Saccharolobus shibatae B12: one gene and its partner. The main gene of each other region encodes a partner of the protein of the gene in region 2 in a complex. Links are inferred from orthologs where the notes say so. Each region holds a gene or a part of one and is shown on either strand. Other genes may lie near its edges.

Region 1 (11,101 bases), 420 kb from region 2 along the record:
GCTATAGTAACTACTGGTTCAGATATGTAATGTAATCTTTCAAAACTTCCTTGAACATTACTAAAACCAACAGATATAGCTGTCTCACCGGATCTTGCTCTATCTAAACCTAATACTGCTGCGATATTGCCTGCTGGAATTTCTTCTGCAAGTTCCCTAGTTGGACCCATGTATAGGCTAACTTGAAGTATCCTCTGTGAGGTCTTAGCGTTAACTAACCACAATTCTTCACCAGACCTAAGGGTACCTGAGAATACTCTTCCTGTTGCCACTAATCCTGCATGAGGATCAACTTTCATATCGGTTATCATAAATACTATGGGACCATTCGGATCAGCATTTAACATCGCCTTAGCTAATTCATTATCTAGATCTCCTTTCCAGATTTTTGGAATTCTATACTTTTGCGCTTCAATAGGATTGGGAACGAACTTTATAGCAGCATCTAGTAACGCTTCATTAATAGGAGCTTGCGCAGCTAGCTCTTCAAGTTTAGACTTATCGGAAGCAGTGTATGCGTCAATAACATTCTTCATATTAATTCCTTTTTTCTGTGCCATAGGTAAACTAAATCCCCATTTATCTTTAGCAGATCCAAATATCACATTTCCAGCTTGCGGATTAATCATCCATTTTTCTTTAAATTCCGGTTCTCCATACATATCAATTAAGTTATTAACTTGCCTAATTATATCTAATAATCTATTTAACATTTCTTGTGGGCTTAATTTTAATTCCTTTACCAATCTATCTACTTTGTTTATAAATAGAATTGGTCTGACTCTCTCCTCCAAGCTTTGCCTTAATACTGTTTCAGTCTGTGTCATAATTCCTTCCACTGCGTCTACAACTACGATTGAGCCATCTAAAACTCTTAGACTCCTCGTGACTCTTCCGCTGAAATCAACGTGTCCAGGTGTATCAATTAAGTTAATGACATAACCTTTACCTTCCGCTTCGTGATACAAACTAATGTTAGCAGCCTTTACTGTTATACCTCTTTGTTGCTCAACACTTAAGTAATCTAATGCTAGAGCTTCACCTGCTACTTTAGGAGATATTATACCCGATGCTGCCAATAACGTATCACTAGTTGTGGTTTTTCCATGATCCACGTGAGCAATTATACCTATATTCCTAACTCTCGTTCTATCTTTCATTAGGCTTAGAACTTGCTCTACTGTCTTATATCTAGGCAAATGAAATCACCAACTTCTTGCACTTAAACTTCTCTAGACCCATATTAAAAGGTAATGCTAAAAAAGAGACTAAAAAATTTAAAGGAAGTCAAATAAAGAGGTACTTTTCTTACTATCATTATCAGCGTTAGTTTTAGAATAGTGTGCCCTTAAAATTTTATAAATATCCTCAGCTTTTTTCCTACTACCTAATGCTTTTTCCAATTCTGATATAGATGCATTACAAATATTCTGTATAGTTCCAAACTTAAGTAGTAGCCTTTCAGCAAGTACAGAACCAACATAAGGAAAAGATTCTACAATATAAAGTTGCATATCAGAAATACTTTCTAGTTTAGCCTTATTATGTAAATTAATTCTCCTACTCCCATTTTCGCCGAATTGATACTTCTCTGCTATTTTTTTCAAAATTTCCGCAGTATCTTTTTTATCTCTAGAATAAAATACTTTAATATTATAATCAATCGTGGCAGAAATTAAAGCGTTATTTATCGCTCTCCACTTTTCAGTTATTTTCCTAATTTCATTAATATCACCTTCAACAATTAACATTGGAAAATTATAAACCTCTGAAAGCCTACTGATTTGGTCAAAAAACCTCTTGTCAAAAACCGAATTTACCAAATCATTTACCGACTTCCTCTCTACTGCAGCATCTTCACCTATCACATAATCAGCAACACTAAGTTGAGATAGTATTACTGTAATTCCCAACTCCTTTAATAATTCTGGTATACCACTAGCCTTTTCCCTATCATCAGCATAAATTCTAATTACCATAACACTAATAAGTTATTTAGCTTAAGCTTTTATACCTGTTTGGCCACCTTGCGGATAATATTTTGATAACATCTCATTTATTTTAGCTTGTAAGTCTTCTAGCTGCTTTCTTAAAATACTTTCTTGCTTCTGATAAGTCCTTGATCTGAGTTCTAATAATTCTTTCCTATCATTAAGCTCCTTTTCTACTGATGTCTTATCCGATTTAACCAATAAGTTCCCTACAATCTTATAAATAGTAGCATCTGCATTAAGAACTGATAATTCTTCCAATACCTTGTTTATCTCCCTTAATTCATTCTCTATAGTAGACTTTTCCAATAATAATCTATCAAGCTGATCTTTTAACTGTTGAAACTTAGCTAGTTGAGCTTGAACTTCTGGAGGTAATTTCTCGGCCACTTTTTTCCACCTCTTCCAGTGACTTTAGAATTGTATAGATCCAAAGTATATAAGAGTTCATTATAGCCCTAGCTCTTGTAATTGATGGTGCATCTATCTCAATCTGTAAAGGGGATTTCTTAATTTTTACATATTTAGTATCTATCTTTTCAATTATTATCGAATCATATATCATATCCTGGAATTCGTTTTTATTGAAATTATCTGGATAAATTGAAATCTCTATCTTCACATTTCTAATAGCATCTTCAAAAACTTAATGTTTTTCGTAGATAACGTAAACAAAAGTTCACAAATATTATTAGAGACTAGCCTCGTGTTCACAATAACATCGCAATTATTTGACAAGTTGTAGATATTCATATCGACTAGAAAATCTCTTAGAAAATCACACCCATTTAGTTCTGTGCATACACTATTATGCCTTTTTATCTGATATAATGGGATATTATAGTCAGAAGGTAGTGATAAACCGTGTAATTTAAAAAAATATTTTATAGAAAAAGTTTCTAAATCATAAACAATTATTCTCAACGGATTACCATTCTTAGCTAATACGAACAATAAATATATTGCTCCTAAATTAATAGCCCTTTCAAATATCTCTTTCTTACTTTTTTTACCCCGTGTAATTTTAACTGAGTCTGGTAACAGAGAAGTTAAAATATTTAAAAAATTTCTTGTTCTAATACTAGGATCTCTAGATGAAGTTATAACTATTCTAGTACGGTGTATATGCAAGACCGGCCCACTTAGAATTACATTTCTTACAGTACCATATTCCAGAAGCCAATCTGATAACCTTACCAGTGGTCTTGCAATAGGGACATTGATGGTCATCATACCTCTTTTCCATTATTTCTTTCCACTTTTTTCTTAAAGTAGATCCATATCTAGCCCCGTATCTTCCAGCAATTCCCGTGACTTTCCCCATAATTGCCACCTATAATTAAATTCCTAACTGCTTTTTAAGTTCTTCTAAAAGCTTGACAGCTACTAATCTTGCTGTATTCTCAGCCTGATCAATATCTTGTAATGACATACTACCCTTTCCACTCTTTTGAATCCCCACTATTTTTAGATCTGGCGTATAGGAAAAGGAAACCTTAGTGTCCATTATTGACTCTTCATCCAAATCTGGATCAACTATTAAATATTTGTCAACTTTTGCTATAGACACTGTAACTACTGGATGATTCAATGGTAATTTACCAACAACTTCATTTTTATTGATTCTAAACCCATTAGAATCTTGTTCTACCTTATACACTTTAGTATTATACAATGCTGCGACTGAGGCCAACATACATGCGTCCAATACATTCCCACCATAATCTAATACATAAACATCAAGCCATACTGTCCATACACTTTTACCGGGTTCTATTACAAGTTTAGTTAGATCTAGAGCTTTAGAATCCCTTAAGCTTCTATCCACTACTCTAGCTAATTCAATAGCATTCTCATCTGGAGGCCCAGGTTCAAAGGTCTCATAGGCTAAAGGTAGGAGTTCAACATTCACAATGAGGTTTCCTTGATTAGGCGTATCTTCGTAAGGTTTATCTATTTCAAGTTTTGTCCCAGCTAATACCATTGTCGTGCCTAACTTAACTAACGCAGAACCATCAGCCTTTTTTGCGTAATCCAAGGTTATAGAAAGAGGTCTATAATCCGTTAATTTCCTTCCGTCTTGCCTAATGCCTTTCTCAAAAAGACTTACTATACTTTCCTTCTTGATTATAGGTATAATATTTTGATTCGACGGAGTTGAAGACAATTCTATACACCCTCTTCTTTAAACTCTACATACTTACTTTTTAGAGCCTCCCTCTCTAAATTATATATTATATTTATACCCTTAACTGCTAAATCAAAAGCCTGTCTAAATTCCTCCGGAGTCATATTACCATTTAACTGAAATAACGTTACTTGGTTTAAAGATGGCATCATTGCAACCGGCATATCAGCCTCTCCCCACATATCCTCGGGTTCATTTAAATCTAGAACTATTACTCCATCAGCCTTTCCTACGGCTACCCCAGCTATTAAATCTCTCATAGGAATTCCAGCATCAGCTAACGCCAAAGACGCAGCCATCAATGAAACTAATCTGGATCCCGCGTCTGCTTGTAATATTTCAGTAAAAACATCTATGGCAGTTCTTGGAAACAATTCCACTAAAACAGCTGATTCTAAAGCTTCTCTTATAACCTTAGAAAGCTCAATCTCTCTTCTACTAGGTGCGGGATTCTTTCGCTCGTCTGTAGAGAATGGTGTCATATGATATCTAACTCTTAATACTGCCCTATCCGGAAGAGATAAATGTCTTGGATGCATTTCTTTTGGACCGTAAACCGCTGCTATAGCCTTTGTATTTCCCATCTCAAAAATCGCTGAACCATCAGCGTTTTTGAGAACTCCCAATTCTATCTTTATACTCCTTAATTCATCTGGCTTTCTACCATCTATTCGCTTTCCATCTTCAAGGATTAGTTTTGGTCTCTCCACTTGAAGCATTTCTCTCACCTAATTTTTCCTCAATGAATTGTTTTATTCTATCTGTCAATCCTTTTATATGTGACTCATTTTCAATCTTCCTAATGGCCTCGATTAAAATTTCTTCAGAAAAACGGGAAGGACAAGTAGCCCATATTCTACCATTATTGGCAACAAACATGCTGCATCCACTTTTTGAGGTCAAAGTCTCATGCATACTTTTATTCTTACCTATAACACGCGGAACTTTAACTGGCATTATATCAATGACTATACCATTATTTACACGACCTAGATCCTTGCCCTTAACTGATAAAACGGGATCTATTGATCTATCAAAATTTTCAATTCTAGCTATAACGTAGTCACCTACATCTAAATACCTCCTTAAATCCTCTCCAACATTAACGGATCTTCCTAAAAGATTTGAGGCTGGTAAATATGCCTTATAAGGCGCTTTTATGTCAACCACCCAACCATAGATTTCAACGTCCTCTACTAAACCTATTACCACATCATTGACCTTAGGATAGTAAAACGACCCTTCCAAAGGAATCACTTCAAACTGAGTATCTTTTACATCAAAAAGTCCAACAACTGTAGAGTAATATTTACTATTAACCTTTAATATATAAGGAGACCAAGGAATCTGGAACTCGCCTTCAGCTAATAACTCGCCAGGCACTACTATTGATCTTGGCTGTAAAACAATTTTCTGGGACTGACTCATTTCTATCTCACTTGCAATACTTTAACTTCAACTTCTCCTTTTGTCAGATTATTTAACTTATCTATAACGTCTTGCTGTGCACCCGCTGGTATTTCCAATTCAGCTAATAATGTACCATCTTCTAACCAATTGGCTTTTTTTACCTCCCCTAAGTTATGTAATTGTGATCTAACCTTAGAGCTATATTCTGATGGTACTTTAATACTAAGCAGAGCTCTCGCTATTTTAATTGGAATTATCTTAGAAATCTCCTTTACTATTTGCATAGCTTGTGCCTCCACGTCTTTGTTTAAATCGATTTGTATTCTAGCTTGTTCCATTGCCATCTCTAATCTAGTTGGCGGAATTGGTAAATTAGTTTTAGGATCAACGGCGTTTCTATGAATAAAATCAATTATTTGCTTTCTCTTAGTTTCTAACATCTCTTTCCTTTGTTCTGCAGTTACCGGTAATTCACCTTTAAGTAAAATTTCTTTTACAATTGTCTCGAAATCAGTAGTACCAAAAACTTTTTTGAGTGATGCTGGAGATGCTTTCAAACCTTTCTTCACGTCCTTATAAATAGTGTCAGAAACTACTACATCAGCAAGGCTTATGCTCTTCCCACTTCTAAAAGCTAATGCTTCTTTAGGCTTAGCTAATATCTCAAACCTCTCTCCATGTGATTCATATTTAACTACTACATAATCACGCTCCTTCGTCATAAAAAAAATCCACCTTATTATAACTTCTGTAAATACATATTCTTATCTTCAGTGGTCATTTTTAGAAATAGCCCAGTTTGGGTTGAGGCGTATCCTATTTCCACAGTATTTGGAGTTAACTTTTCATTAGGCTTAAGAGTAGCCGATAAGGCCTTTAAGGCTAGGAGTATAGTATCTTCTATAGTCAAGTCCTCCTTGTAATTCTTCTCTAAAAACTCAGTAGCTGTATAATAACCTTGTCCTATTGCAACAGCTTGATATGGCATATATTGCCCACTAGGTTCAGTCATATATAGTTTAGGAACTGATTTGTCTATTCCTGCAATTACTAGTGCAACACCAAATGGTCTAACTCCTCCATGTTGTGTGTACATTTGCTTAACATCAGCAACTGATTTTGTTAGATAATCAATACTAACTGGTTCATCATATATTAACCTATGTTGTAATGCTATATTTCTCGCATAGTCTATTAAAACTCTACCATCAGAGGCTAGCCCAGCAAAACTGCACCCTACATGATCGTCGATTAAAAATACTTTCTCTATACTATCTACATCTAATAATGATTGGGCTTTTCTTTTCTCGCTTGCAATAACAACACCAGATTTTGATTTAATACCTATTGCTGTCCATCCCTTTTTTACAGCTTCAAATGCATAGTCTACTTGATATAGTGATCCGTCGGGCGAGAATATGGTTATTGCCCTATCATATCCCATAGCGGCTGGTCCGAACGCCATATACTATTCACTCATGAAATACTGAGTAATCCCTAATTTTAAAAATATCGTTCAGCTCGTCGCAGAGAACATCATCGATACAGTCTGGAGCGGCTTCATCACTTTAATCCGATTAGTTTTTTAGCCTTTTTTAAGCTTCCGGTTGTTCTTCTTGGAACTATAAGTATTTTGTTACCATTAATTTCCTTAGCAAAAGGTAAACTAGCTAAAACAGCCTTATAGCCTATCCTATTAGTAGATATAATCCCTTCTTGAGTATCCTCTCTATATGTAACAACTTTAGGATTTGCGATATTAAGCCATAAATTACCTAATAGATCCTTCAAGGAGTTACGAACAACCCTCTCTAAATCATCACCTTTTACTTTGGATTCTGCAATAACGTAAAATACTATATATCTTTTAGCTCTTACTATTTTCTTATTTTTCACAATATTAATGTTTAAGCTTTTTTTTCTGAGATATAATACAGTTAATATGAGAAGCCATAATATTAATATAATGTTAATTATTAGTTGAATTGAGTTCATTCAACAACTTTATGGGATTTAATATAACAAACTTATAAGCTTCCTCTTCATCAGCTCCCAATACGGTCAAATAACTTATTTTAGAGATTGGACTCCAGATCTCGTTAAAATCACTTGCATATGAGGAGAAAATAATGTTAGGTATCCATTTATATGCAAACACTATAGCATTATATAATAACCCGCTAGAAGATTTAAGTGAAATTTCAACGAATTTGTCATAAGATCTTAATAGGTTTAGCATACTTTTCTTAAATATCCTCATATTATCATCAGCCAATATCACAGCATTGACCCTTTTGTTGATAATAGCATACTTTAAGGCATCTATTGAAAGGGGTTTTACAAAAACTAACACATCTCTCTCAATAAAAGGCTTCTTAAGCATCTTTTTCAGTTGATTCCCATTTTCCGCTTTTATAGTAACCCTTTTTATACCAACCAAACCATCTTCACTAAAAACCATGTTATATCCTAACCTTTTGACGTAAGGAAACAGCCTAGAGTTTAGAATGCATGATTCTACTACTAACAAGCTTCTTTATCTCCTCCTTTATATTCTCCAAAGAAGTATTAAACGAAATCATACATTTAACGACATCATCACCCTCTTTAAGAACAAGTCTACGCTCGGCAACCAAATACTGTTTATCGAATCTCAAATATAGTTTACTCCCATCCATATGGGAATCCATAGTTGTAAGAATAAACATTAATTCCGTAGTTTCAATTTTATCTAATATCATTTTAAAAAATTGCTCTCCATTCTTCTTATCAAATCTATATTCCAATATAACTATTTTATTACCGTAATGACCTTGAACAGTTGCGATATTTTTCTTTGAGCTAGAGATAAGAGGAGAGAAAAAACTCTCTATGGTATTTACTATTTTATTGTAATCCTCTGTTTCATGGATAAAAACTGAAAGTATTGCTTGATTTACTTTCATGCTCACTTTCCTGGTATTTTATCATACCTTTGTAATCTATAATACTTACTCGCTTCATGTCTCTTCTTCTCTTCTCTCTCTTTCTGTTTCCTACTCCACTTATGTTTTACAGTACCTTTAAGCCCTTTAGATTTCCTCAATCCTCTAGCCTTCTTACTTGCAGACGTTAAACCTCTAAACACTCTATTCCTATTGCTAGGATCTTGAAGCCACTTATACTTAGGATCATTCTTTATTACTGGATGAGAAGGATCCACCATGATTATCTCATAATACTTGTAAAGACCATCCTCTCCAACATAATAACTACCAAGCACCTCTAAATTGGGGTATTTCCTTGCAGCCCTTTCCTCAGCTATCCACTTATATCCTTTAGCTGGACCATAACCATAAACACCCATCCTTTTTGGTCTTCTTCCCTTATTTGGTCTAGGCTTATTAAGACCTCCTCTCCTAACTCTGACTCTCACTATAACAAATCCTTGCTTAGCCTTATAGCCTAAACTTCTAGCCCTGTTTAGCCTAGTTGGTTTAGCTAACCTAACTATCGAAGGCTCTCTTCTCCATTCAATAAATCTCTGCCTTAATAAACCTTTTTTCCACTCTTCTGAATTCCATGTGTTCTCTATATAGTGATACACTGATAATGTCATCTATTCTCAAAATACTATGCTAAGCATCTAATTAATAAATGTGTCCACTAAATCAGAACATATGATTACCATTGGAATTATAGGAAAGACCAATGTAGGTAAAAGTACGTTTTTTGCAGCAGCTACACTAAAAGATGTGGAAATAGCTAACAGACCATTTGTAACTATAAATCCAAATGAAGGTATAGGATATATAAGAGTGAAATGTGTTCATACTGAATTTAATGTCAAATGTAATCCGAAGAATTCCATTTGCATAGATGATTATAGATTCATACCAGTAAAACTAATAGATGTAGCTGGATTAATACCTGGTGCCCATGAAGGAAGAGGATTAGGAAACAAGTTCCTAGATGATTTACGTCAAGCTGATGCACTAATACATGTAATTGACGCAAGTGGATCCACAAATGAAGAGGGTGTCCCAGTAGAGCCGGGGTCAAGAGACCCAGAAGAAGATATAAAGTTTATAGAAAATGAGCTCAATGAATGGTTTTATTCCATTATTAATAAAGACTGGGCTAAATTTGCAAGAACAACAGATTTGTCTGGAAAAGATCTAGTAGAAGCCTTACTAAGTAAATTATCTGGAATATCTGTAAATAGATCACACATTATTGAAACTCTAAAAGCTACAAAATTGGAAAACCTAAAATTAATGCAATGGACGGAACAAGATTTAAGGGCATTCGCTAAAACTTTACGAGAAATAAGTAAACCTATGATAATTGCTGCAAACAAGAGCGATTTACCACAAGCTCGAAATAACATTAAGAGATTAAAAGAGAAATACAAGTGGGTTATTCCAACTAGTGCAGCATCAGAAATGGCTCTAAGGAAAGCAGCAAAGGCTGGAATAATAGCTTACATTCCAGGAGATAATGATTTTACCATACTTAAACCATTAAACGAGAAACAAAAAAGTGCTCTAGAATATATTAGAAGTAGTGTGCTACAAGTGTATGGAAGTACTGGAGTGCAAGAAGCCATAAATACAGCAACAGTTGATGCGTTGAACATGATCGTAACATATCCAGTAGAAGATGAGAAGAAACTGACTGACAGAAATGGAAACGTTTTACCGGACGCGATACTCCTAAAGAAAGGTTCTACTCCAAAAGATTTAGCTAACGCTATACATACGGAATTAGCAAAAGGTTTCTTATACGCTATTGATGTGAAGAGGAAAATGAGAGTTGGAGAGAATTATCAACTACAGAACAATGATGTAATAAAGATTGTATCAAGTACCGCTAGACCTTCTTAAGTAGTATGGAACAAATTTCTCACCTTTCTCAACATCCCTATCTACGATAGCACCTGGATAAATCCAAGCATATGCACCAATCTTTACTCCAGGCAATATGGATACGTTAATCCCAGTTCTTACATGAGCGCCTACTATTGCACCTAATTTCTTTCTTCCACTGCCTACCCTTTCATTTTTTATATTGACTTTAACTTCCTTTTCATCAAATCGTAGATTAGCTGTTATCGTTCCTGCCCCAAAATTCACATCTTCACAGATTACACTATCGCCGACATAACTTAAATGCGGTATCTTTGTATTTTCCATTATCACACTCTCCTTTATCTCATTGAACGCACCCACCTTAACGTTACTTCCTATCACGCTATATGGCCTTATATAGGCATTGGGTCCGATAACAGAATTTTTGCCTATATAAACGGGACCCTCTATATAGGTACCAGATTTTATTACAACACCATCTTCAATAATTGCCTTACCTTTAATTTTGACATTCTCCTCCATCACACCTAGATTTCTATCCTTCTCCTTATCTAAAAGGACCTTATTAGCCTCTATTAAATCCCAAGGCCTTCCTATATCTAACCATATCCCATTGTATGTAACTACCTTCACCTTATTTCCGATAAGATTTACAGCATCTG
Region 2 (11,253 bases):
ATCGCTTATAATAAAGGATAAGGAAAGTGGAAAATACACTACTATGGTTTTAATAGTAGATGAAAATGAAAAGGTAAGTTTTAAGAAAATATTAGATAAACTACATCAGTCAAAATCAATGAATTTAGAACTTTATCTTTCAATTGTTGATAAATATGGGGATGTAACATATTATACAATATCTGAGATAAAAATGTCAAAGTGACTGAAGATGACAAAATTTGAAACAGTAAGAGGTATGAAAGACTATATTGGAATCGACGCAGAAAAAATTAGATATTTAGAATCTATCTTCAGAGACTTAGCAATAAAATATGGATATTCTGAAATTATAACTCCAGTAGTAGAAGAATTTAAACTGTTTGCGTTGAAGGGCGGGGAGGAGTTAAGGGAAACCATGTATGTGTTTAAGGATAAGGCAGATAGAGAGTTATCATTAAGGCCTGAAATAACACCAGGTGTAGCAAGAGCTTACATACAAAACTTACAGAGTTCACCGAAGCCGATAAGACTATTTTACTTTGGTACCGTTTATAGATATGATGAACCGCAATATGGCAGATATAGAGAATTTAGACAAGCTGGAATAGAGATGATAGGTGATTCTTCCATCTTAGCTGATCTAGAAGTACTAGACTTGTTATATAATTTTTATGATAAGCTTAATCTTTCTAATGATATAACTATTAAAATAAATAATATTGGCGTATTTAGAAAAATAATGGACAAATATAATATTGAAGATAATTTGCAAGAGCACATCTTGCATCTAATAGATAAGAACAAGATTAACGAAGCTCTAGATATCCTTGAAAAAAACATAAAGAATAAAGATATAATAGACTTTTTTAATAAGATTCTAACTAAGAAGGATACAAAACTAGAAGATATAGAATCCCTAGCCGAATTAGAGGAAGTTTCAAGACTAGATATTAAAAGTGAATTTTTATATCTATTTCGATTATCTAGGATTCTAAGCAACTTAAATATAAAATTTAAGATTGACTTAGGTTTTGTAAGAGGATTGGCATATTATACTGGATTAATATTTGAGGTTCTTCATCCCTCGGTACAGTTTAGTATTGCCGGAGGAGGTAGATATGATAAACTTATAGAACTTTATGGTGGCTTACCCTCACCTGCAATAGGATTTGCAATAGGAGTTGAGAGAACTTTATTAGTAATTAAAGACTTGAAAGTTGAAGAACCAGTAAATGTAATAGTAATAGGCATGTCAGAAGATGCAATTCCATCCATGTTTATGGTATCGAGGATATTAAGAAAAGAAGAATATAAGGTAGTAATAAACACTAAAGATCAGCCTCTTTCAAAGCTATTACCTTACTACGCCTCACAAGGATTTAAACTCGCGATAATAATAGGTAAACAAGAATTGGAGAAAAATATGATAACGGTTAGAAATTTAATTACACGAAAACAGATTTCCGTTCCACTAGAGAACGTTGAAGATGCAATAAAACAAACGTTATAAATGGCATTTAGAAGTATATTTATGGGTAAACTAACATGGAAGAATTGCCTGCAACTGCTGTTGGTTTAAAGGTAATTGATGGAATTGTATTAGCTTCTGAAAGACGATTAAGCTATGGTGGTTATGTACTAAGTAAACAAGCGAAGAAAGTACATAAAATAGGTAAATTTCTCATGGCGGGGGCCGGAATATATGGTGACTTACAGACTTTGACGAGAATAATGAATGTAGAAATAAAGTACTATGAGATTTCAACTGGTAAACCAATTTCTGTTCACGCTGCAGCTAAATTACTTTCAGTAATACTATATCAGTATAAAATAATGCCGTTCATTTCAGAGATTCTATTCGGTGGAGTCGATGAAAAAGGGCCACAACTTTATGTATTAGACCCTATAGGCTCATTAATTGAAGATAACTACGCTGCAGTGGGATCGGGAGCCAGGATCGCTATAGGAGTTCTTGAATCTGAATATGATCCTAATATGAATTTAGACATAGCAGCACAATTAATAACAAAGGCGATAAAAGCATCTATAGAACGTGATATCACATCTGGAGATGGAATAGATTTAGCGATAATGGATAAGAAAGGAAACTATGAAAACAAATTCATCCCATACTAAGTATTTTTCTTCACACAGAAGTAAATATGATCCATAACATTTAATTGATGTATTTTAAGAAAGCTTTCTTTATTGCTTATTATCTTTACTAGCAATCCAAATAATGAAATTATCGTTATATATCTATTTCCGTTGTTTGAAGAAGAATCTTTGAGCTCAGTAACTATATAGCCGTGTCCACAGAAGTCATCATTAGTATATGATAGTCTATTTTTAGAAATGAAAGCCTTCACTTTTTCTTTTTGGCTAAATATATTAATGCTATCAATTATATCAAAACTTATATTAAAGTCGTTGCAAGACATGTGTATTATGGATAAATTCTTTAGGCTGCCTCTTTCAATACTATTTATTTCACAACTTAGAATTATTTCTTGTGCCTTTGATTCCATCATATTACTATTTAAGTTTTAATTTATTAACGTTATTGGGGACTATAATATGAGTAGTGGAAGAAGAATCTCGAGCGAATTAAATAACCTAATAGATAAGACTATTATTGTAAAAACAACTAATGGAAAAACGTATACTGGCCAACTTTATGCATATGAACTTTCGCCATTTATTATTAGCTTAACAAATGTTAAAGATGATAATAATAACACTTTCTATAAGTTAATGATAAATGGAAATACAATTTCTGAGATAATAATTAAGAATCCTCCTCTATTTGAGCCAAGAGAGTTTGCAGAATTAGTTGAAAAATCCTTAAATTTAAGGCCAGCTGATATAAAAGTTTACGAAGAGACAGGGATAGTGACAATTCTGGAGAGAATTAAAGTATCACAAAATGGAGTAGAAGGAAGTGGGCCAATGGCCCAAAGAATTTACGATCTATACAACGATTATATAAATAAAAAGAAAAAGGAATTAGGTCTATGACCGTATTTGAAGCGAAATACGAAGATTTGGCAGGAAGAATAGGAATCTTAAAAACAAGAAGCGGTAATTTAGAAACTCCAGTATTCTTTCCAGTAATTAATATATTAAAAGATGAAATATCAATAGATGAGATTAAAAATATAGGCTTTAAAAATTTTATCACAAATTCGTATATATTATATAAAAATAAATATATAAAAGATGATATACATAAGGAGCTAAACTCTGAAGATATGATCATAATGACGGATTCGGGAGCATATCAAATTCTAGAGTATGGGGACATAGGAATAACCAATTATGAGATAGTGAATTATCAGCTCAAGATAAAACCAGACATTGGGGTAATATTAGATTTACCTACCGGAAATACAAATGATTATGAAAATGCGAAAATAACAGTATATGAGACTTTAAAGAGAGTAGAAGAAGCATCAAAAATCATAGTAAAAAATCAAGATAGCAATATTATTTGGGTATATCCGATACAAGGAGGAAAATATCTTGATCTAGTTAAGACTTCTGCTGAAGGATTATCTAAATTTGAAAACATATACAATATGGTTGCGCTTGGTAGTCCAACAGTTCTCTTAGAGCGGTACATGTATGATACCGTAATTGACATGATTTATGCTGCTAAATCTAACATAAAAAGAGGAATTCCGTTTCATTTATTCGGAGGAGGGTTACCTCATATCATTCCATTTGCAGTAGCATTAGGAGTGGATAGCTTTGATTCTGCCTCATATATAATATATGCTAGAGATAATAGATATATTACTAGGACACGTGTATACAAATTAGAGGATTTAGAATATTTTCCATGTTCTTGTCCAATATGTTCTAAATATACTCCTAAAGATTTACTTGAAATGAATGAGGGAGAAAGAACAAGAGCATTAGCTATTCATAACCTTTATACTATTTTAGAAGAATTCAAAGCAACTAAACAAGCAATTAAGGAAGGAAGACTATTTGAATATCTTCAAGAAAAAGCTTACTCTCATCCTGCAGTATATTCTGCATTCAAAAGATTGATAAAATATAAAGACTATTTAGAAAAATATGACCCTAGAATAAGGGGAGATCCAAAAGGTTTGTTTTTATTTGATAATAACTCTTTACATAGGCCAGAAATCATACGTCACTCGAGATTTTTGGAAAGGTATGTGCAAAAGAAAGATAAAGTATCTATATATTGTTATGATAAGACGATAAGCGATACTGCATATGATTATATTAAAAGTATAAAGGAAACAATAACTGATCATAATAGTAGTGACATATTTATTGCGATACCGTTTTTTGGTTTAATACCGTTAGCGGTCTCGGACTCTTATCCACTATCTCAATTTGAGATTCCAAACGAAATAGATGAAGACGTAATAGCCGACATGAAAACTAAAATCGTTTCGTTCTTAAGACGTAAAAATTACCAAAAAGTAGAGTTAATGAACTGTGAAAAACTAGGTTTACATATAGACTCTATCAGCACTTCCTCTTGATAATTCTTTCTGCAATAACTCCATTTGTTTTTGTAAATCCTCTTCTATTCTTTTTGCCTCTTCGTATAATTCATCTACACTAACGTTTAAGCTAAGCATTTTATTTAAAACTTCTATTGCAGTTGCAGCTGCTACTGGATCTGTCCTTTCACGATCTGCATATGGTAACAAAACTAATGCTGGCAAGTCTTCAATTTCAGAATGTAAAGTGAATAAAGCTAATGGACCTACCATTAGTAATTGTTTGTCTAATTGAGGGTAATCTAAATTCAAACTGCATTTTGATGTTTTTAGCCATTTTAAACTCTCATTTCCAACTTTATACCTTTTATCTAGTGCTCCTACTAGAAGTATATTATTAATTGATAATTTCTTAACCCACTTTATAACTTCTGAAGCGAAATCATTCCACTCACGTTGAAATGGTAAAATATGATTAAGTAATAGTACTAAATGTTTATCATTGTCATAAAATATATCAAAAGGTGTTGCGATACCGTAATCATCTACAAACGTGACGTCTCTATAATATTTAGTTACAACATACCCTATTCTTTCCATTTTTCTTTTTAAGGCTAAATGTCTTATTGCTAAATAGCCTACCTCCCCTATAGTTCTAAATCCAGTTATAAATGTGGAACCTTTTAGCTCACTTAAGTCTTTCTTTATTATTATCTTAACATTACTCATCTAGTACACCTCTTTTCACGTGAACTGCCATACCTCTTCTATACTCCATCATTTCTTCTCCGGATAATTTAGCTTTACCTATTGCTATTAACTCGTCATTTTCATTTACAACTATTACCTCATCTCCAGCTCTTATTCGGTTATCTACTGCTATTACATGTTTAGAGAAAACATTTCTTCCATTTTTTATAAACTCTTCCAAATTCTTGGGTATTACAACCCTATATTCTGGAAACTTTGAGCAACCCTTAATTACACTTCCGCTTAACAGTGTAAGGGAAAATAAAACATCTTGGGCCCTTAACACCAAATACAACTCTCCCCCACTAGTTAACACGTTTCTGATTTTCTTTGTATTTAAGGATCTCTGAATTAAAAAATGCTTATCCTCGGGAAACAAACATCTAGAAACATTATAATCGAATTGATATTCAGCAATGTAACGTAAGGTTAAGATTTCATTATAGTTTGCTTCTACTGGTTTACTTAAAAACTCTTTATACTTAGCTATACTTCTCTCGCCTCTCTTTCATACTCTCCATATTATTCCTTTTAACATTAATCTTGGTTATAGCATCAACTAAATCTTTCATTGTAACCTTATTCCTACCATCCCTAATTGCCATATATGCAGCTTCAACACAAACATTCTTAATATCAGCACCACTAAATCCTTCTGAAAGCTGCGACAATAATTCAAGATTTATATTATCCTCGACCTTCATTTTCTTTAGGTATATGTTAAATATCTCAGTTCTTCCTCTAAAATCTGGTAAGGGAACCTCTATTATCCTATCAAATCTACCAGGTCGCAATAATGCAGGATCCAATATGTCTATCCTATTCGTAGCTGCAATAATCTTAACGTTATCCAATGGATTAAATCCATCGAGCTCAGCCAAGAGCTGCATTAACGTTCTCTGTATCTCCCTTTCTCCACTTGTTCCTATATCTATTCTCTTAGCACCTATGGCATCAATTTCATCAATGAAGATTATTGATGGCGCCTTTCTTTTAGCCATTTCAAATAACTCCCTAACTATCCTAGCACCTTCACCCACAAATTTTTGTGCGAACTCTGAAGCAACAACATGAATGAAGACGGCATTACTCTCAGTAGCTACTGCTTTTGCTAACATAGTCTTTCCAGTACCTGGCGGACCATATAATAAAACTCCCTTTGGTGGTTCTACTCCTATCTCTCTAAATATCTCAGGCTTCTTCAAAGGTAATTCCACAACTTCCCTTAACTCCTTTATTTGCTCTTCTAATCCACCTATCTCAGAATAAGTTACGTTAGGTTTTTCCACAATTTCCATTGTCTTTACAATTGGATCTTCCTTCTGTGGCAAAACCTCTAATATAGTAGATCCTCTTTGATTTAAGGCAACAGATACTCCAGGCTTTATTAATTTTTGATCAATATGACTAGCTACATTTACTACTAAATTTGGTCCAGACGAACTTCTAACTAGTACTCTACCGTCTGGTAAAACGTCTAATACAACTGCCTCAATTAATGGAGGACTTAACATTTTTTCCATTTCTGCTTTATAATAATTTAGTTCTTTTCTTAGATTTTCAATTTCAATCTGTAAGGACTTGATTTTTTCTTCTAACAATCTAACCAATTGAACCTCGTCTGAAGAAGAAGCATCCCTTATTGTGTCGAAATCTCCGGACAATTTAACTCGTATATATACTTGTTTGGCATAGACTAAAAACGTTTAATACAAGTATTTACAATAGGTATCTATATGCAAGCTAATAGTGAAGAATACTGTGAATTATGTGGATCTCCAATTCATGGTAAAGGTATAACTGTGTCATATGAAGGCTCAATTATTACTGTATGTAATTCATGTTACAATAGAATAAGAAAGCATGCAGTGATAGTAAAAGAGGATAGTAAGAAAAGTGAAACACAAAAGAAAACCACTCCTAAACCGCCTAAAATGGCAGATACTGAATTAGAAATTGTAGCAGACTATTACAAGATTATTAAAAATGCTAGAGAACAATTGGGTATCTCACAGCAACAATTAGCACAGAAATTAAAAGTATCGGAAAATATCGTTAAAAGATTTGAAAGTGGTAAATTGAAGCCTACAATCTCTCAAGCTAGACAGCTAGAGAAAATTCTTGGTATTAAGCTAGTTACCCCATTAGAAAATGAAGAAAGCGAGAAAGGATTCGATGAAACTGGATTAACCTTAGGGGATGTGGTTAATATTAAAGAGGGAAAGAAGTGAAAAGTGCAGTTCTTTTTGTATCTGAAGAATTTAAGGAAGAGGCAATCGCATTAGTTAAGGGGGCTAACTACAAGATAGTTAGGATTTACAAATTACCAAAATCGCCTAATGTGAAATTTTATATACAATATGATAAGCTGCAACAAATCAAAAACGATGAGGAGATTTCCACTTTAATCGTATTCGAACAACTTAAGCCCAGACACTTTATAAATCTGAGAAAAGAACTAAAAGGAAAAGAGGTCCTAGACAAAATACTCCTTCTCTTAGAAATATTTGCATTGCATGCAGGATCAAAAGAAGCAAAAATGCAAATAGAACTGGCCAGGCTTAAGTATGAACTACCGATAATAAAGGAAACGTATACTAAATCAAAAATAGGCGAACAACAAGGTCCTTTAGGAGCTGGAACGTATGGAGTAGAATCTACAATAAAATTTTACAAAAGAAGAATCAATAAACTTATGAAGGAATTAGAAAATATAAAGGCCTTTAAAGAAAAATCCATAGAATCTAATAAGAGGAACAATATTCCTTCTATTGGAATCGTAGGATACACAAACTCCGGAAAGACCTCGTTATTTAACTCATTAACCGGGTTAACACAGAAAGTTGATACAAAACTATTTACCACAATGTCACCTAAAAGATATGCCGTCTCTATGAATAATAGAAAGATTATGCTAGTTGATACTGTAGGATTTATTAGAGGAATTCCACCACAAATTGTAGATGCTTTCTTCGTAACTCTGTCAGAAGCAAAATACTCAGATGCATTAATTCTTGTAATAGATTCTATGCTTTCGGAAAATTTCCTAATTGAGACTTTGCAATCCTCTTTCGAAATTTTAAGAGAAATAGGAGTTTCGGGTAAGCCTATACTAGTAGCCCTTAATAAAATTGATAAAATTGATGGTGATTTGTATAAAAAACTTAATCTAATAGAAAAGCTATCAAAAGAGTTATACTCCCCCATATTCGATGTCATACCTATATCAGCTTTAAAGAGAACAAATCTTGAATTATTAAGGGATAGGATATACCAGCTAACAACACAGTTGAGTTAAAAGATATATATGTTTTAAGGTTAGGCCATAGACCAGCTAGAGATAAAAGAGTTACAACACATGTAATCTTAGTAGCAAGAGCTTTTGGAGCTAAGGGTGTTTATATCGAAGGTAAAGATGAAAAAATGATAAAATCTATCTCGAAAGTCATAGATAGTTGGGGTGGATCGTCATATTTTTTGGTAAAAGAAATCGAAAACGGCAAGAATATTGTAAATGAATGGAAAGAAAAAGGAGGTACGGTAATACACTTAACAATGTATGGAATTAATATTAACGATCTTCAAGATAAACTTGATAAAATAAAATATCCTCTATTAATAATCATAGGAGCAGAAAAAGTTGAAGGTTGGTATTATCATAATGTAGATTACAACGTAGCAATAGGAAATCAGCCACATTCTGAAGTAGCAGCACTGGCAATTTTTTTAGACAGAATTTATAAGGGACGAGAGCTATATATGGAATTTGGAGATGCGAAAATAAAGATATTACCTCAGAATGCTGGCAAGAAGGTGATAAGAAATGGTTAACGCAGAGGACTTGTTTATTAATCTAGCGAAAAGCTTGTTGGGAGATGACGTGATCGATGTTTTGCGAGTGCTACTAGAAAAAGGGACTGAAATGACAGATGAAGAAATAGCGAATCAGCTTAATATAAAGGTTAATGATGTGAGAAAGAAATTGAATTTGCTGGAGGAGCAAGGTTTTGTAAGTTATAGGAAAACAAGGGATAAAGATAGCGGATGGTTCATTTACTATTGGAAGCCTAACATAGATCAAATTAATGAGATACTATTAAATAGAAAAAGATTAATATTAGATAAATTAAAATCAAGATTAGAATATGAGAAAAATAATACGTTCTTCATATGTCCACAAGATAATAGTAGATATTCATTTGAGGAAGCGTTCGAAAATGAATTTAAATGTTTGAAGTGTGGATCTCAGCTAACCTACTATGATACGGAAAAGATTAAGTCATTCTTGGAGCAAAAAATAAGACAAATAGAGGAAGAGATAGATAAGGAGACAAAACTTGGGGCAAATAAAAGTCATTGATCTATTTTCTGGAGCTGGAGGATTTTCATTAGGTTTCAAAAAATTAGGAATAGAGCCTAAATTAGCAATAGATATAAATCACGCTGCAGCTAGAACATATTCATTAAATTTTCCAAATACAATAGTAATTGAAGATGATATAAGACAAATAAGTGGAAAAGAGATTTTAAAAAATGTAGGGGATGAAATAGACGTAGTAATTGGAGGCCCTCCATGTGAGGGATATACTGCAGCTAACCCCTTACGTATGCAAGATCCTTTAGATAGATTATATTTAGATCAAAGAGGGAGTTTAACACTGGAATTCATAAGGATTGTGGATGAACTAAAACCGAAAATCTTTGTAATGGAAAATGTTCCAGCGATTATTGAAACTCAATCACTAAGAGATGCTCTAATTAATGAATTTAAAAGAGCTGGATACAATACTATATTCTTCAATATGCTACATGCTGAAGATTATGGTAACGCATCTAAACGAAATAGGGTATTCATCTCAAACGTTAAAATATTGCCTACTAAAATTCAAAAAAGAGTCACAGTTTATGATGCGATTCATGATTTAGATAGCAAACTAGACGTTCCTAATAACGAGATAAGCGAGCCTAACGAGAAAAAACTTCTGAAAATTTCTAAAATTGGGTACGGAGAGTATTTAACAATGTACAAGTCGAGTAAGGGAAAAAGTATGCCACTATATATTAGACTTTCTCCATTCGATCTAGCACCTACAATTTTGGGTAATTCTAGATTTATACACCCATTCCATGATAGATTTTTAACTGTGAGAGAGCAGGCCAGACTAATGAGTTATCCTGATGATCATGTATTTTTAGGAAGCAAAGATGAACAATATAATCAAGTAGGCGAATCTGTTCCAGTAGCCTTATCTACCGCTATAGCTAAAGAGATTCTGGGTATACTAAATGAAAGAGTTATATTTCGGCCTACATAACCTAACTAGTAATCAAAGACTCTTGGACTTTTCTAAATTAGCCTTTAATATAAAATACGTAAAGTATTTAGTTCTCACTAAGTTAGGTGGGACAGCTGCACAATCTGGAGTTCCAGAAGTTAGTAAACTAGCATTTAAATATAATAAGCCTATTTTGGTACTGCCAGAACTAAAGGACGCTATAGATTTGTTAAAACCAGAAATTACACTCCTAGTATCACAGAATGCTGAAAAACAAATTGATTTTAATAATCTTATGAAATATGATAAAATATTGATAGTATTTTCTGGAATAGAAGGAAGTGGTTTTAACAAAATAGAACAATCTCTAGGGGAGTATGTAAGAATAGTAGAAGATGCACAAGATTTAGGAGCCGTAAGTTTGGCATCCTTCTTTTTATGTAAGTATTTACAATTAGTAGAAGGTAAAGTTTAAAAGAGAAAACAATAACCTAGTATTAAGGGCCCGTCGTCTAGCCTGGTTAGGACGTCGCCCTGACACGGCGGAGGTCCTGGGTTCAAATCCCAGCGGGCCCAAACTTTAAATTTTATCATATTTTAATCGGAAAAAGTTTATATTATATAATGTTTTAACAGATCACAACCTAAAGCTCCTCCTTTAGGGTAGTGGAGGTCAGAAATAATGTTATGACAACTTTTATCTCCAATGAATCATGGAACAACGATACTAGAAATTCTGCCACGATCTCAACAATTTGGCA

What was found.
Region 1: the proteins of J5U23_RS15535 (region 2) and psmA are in contact, whole or in part, in a cryo-EM structure (PDB 6HE5), measured with the Archaeoglobus fulgidus proteins. The link is inferred for Saccharolobus shibatae B12 from one-to-one orthologs. Residues at the interface, in WP_010879468.1 of Archaeoglobus fulgidus: Asp391, Leu392, Lys393, Gly394, Met396, Phe397, Val398; in WP_010877997.1 of Archaeoglobus fulgidus: Ala30, Arg33, Gly34, Ala35, Asp51, Arg53, Val54, Lys66, Ser79, Gly80, Leu81, Val82, Met166.

The regions. Positions count from the first base shown.
Region 1 is NZ_CP077717.1:2,445,244-2,456,344, reverse strand. The notes cover bases 5,192-7,971. They hold psmA (archaeal proteasome endopeptidase complex subunit alpha), read right to left. Parts: upstream 7,055-7,971; coding sequence 6,329-7,054; downstream 5,192-6,328. Other genes in these bases: J5U23_RS12895 (PHP domain-containing protein), read right to left, coding at 7,559-7,971; J5U23_RS12900 (Rpp14/Pop5 family protein), read right to left, coding at 7,153-7,584; J5U23_RS12910 (ribosome assembly factor SBDS), read right to left, coding at 5,610-6,311; rrp4 (exosome complex RNA-binding protein Rrp4), read right to left, coding at 5,192-5,607. Also shown: J5U23_RS12955 (elongation factor EF-2), read right to left, coding at 1-1,199; 3'-flap repair endonuclease Xpf, read right to left, coding at 1,278-1,979; J5U23_RS12945 (prefoldin subunit beta), read right to left, coding at 2,001-2,381; J5U23_RS12940 (KEOPS complex Pcc1 subunit), read right to left, coding at 2,338-2,613; J5U23_RS12935 (Brix domain-containing protein), read right to left, coding at 2,610-3,122; J5U23_RS12930 (50S ribosomal protein L37ae), read right to left, coding at 3,103-3,315; exosome complex protein Rrp42, read right to left, coding at 3,331-4,158; exosome complex exonuclease Rrp41, read right to left, coding at 4,161-4,898; more of rrp4, read right to left, coding at 4,864-5,191; more of J5U23_RS12895, read right to left, coding at 7,972-8,119; J5U23_RS12890 (RNA-binding protein), read right to left, coding at 8,085-8,534; J5U23_RS12885 (50S ribosomal protein L15e), read right to left, coding at 8,537-9,187; J5U23_RS12880 (redox-regulated ATPase YchF), read left to right, coding at 9,249-10,454; spn (bifunctional sugar-1-phosphate nucleotidylyltransferase/acetyltransferase), read right to left, coding at 10,431-11,101. UniProt on the Methanocaldococcus jannaschii protein: Component of the proteasome core, a large protease complex with broad specificity involved in protein degradation. The M.jannaschii proteasome is able to cleave oligopeptides after Glu, Asp, Tyr, Phe, Trp, slightly after Arg, but not after Ala.
Region 2 is NZ_CP077717.1:2,863,581-2,874,833, forward strand. The notes cover bases 4,790-7,721. They hold J5U23_RS15535 (proteasome-activating nucleotidase), read right to left. Parts: upstream 6,881-7,721; coding sequence 5,699-6,880; downstream 4,790-5,698. Other genes in these bases: J5U23_RS15525 (proteasome assembly chaperone family protein), read right to left, coding at 4,790-5,195; J5U23_RS15530 (PUA domain-containing protein), read right to left, coding at 5,188-5,595; J5U23_RS15540 (multiprotein bridging factor aMBF1), read left to right, coding at 6,953-7,447; hflX (GTPase HflX), read left to right, coding at 7,444-7,721. Also shown: J5U23_RS15495 (hypothetical protein), read left to right, coding at 1-205; hisS (histidine--tRNA ligase), read left to right, coding at 212-1,492; psmB (archaeal proteasome endopeptidase complex subunit beta), read left to right, coding at 1,528-2,118; J5U23_RS15510 (DNA-directed RNA polymerase subunit G), read right to left, coding at 2,115-2,513; J5U23_RS15515 (Lsm family RNA-binding protein), read left to right, coding at 2,560-3,000; tRNA guanosine(15) transglycosylase TgtA, read left to right, coding at 2,997-4,505; more of J5U23_RS15525, read right to left, coding at 4,473-4,789; more of hflX, read left to right, coding at 7,722-8,514; J5U23_RS15550 (tRNA methyltransferase), read left to right, coding at 8,520-9,047; tfe (transcription factor E), read left to right, coding at 9,040-9,576; J5U23_RS15560 (DNA cytosine methyltransferase), read left to right, coding at 9,554-10,531; J5U23_RS15565 (RecB-family nuclease), read left to right, coding at 10,503-10,967. UniProt on the Methanocaldococcus jannaschii protein: ATPase which is responsible for recognizing, binding, unfolding and translocation of substrate proteins into the archaeal 20S proteasome core particle.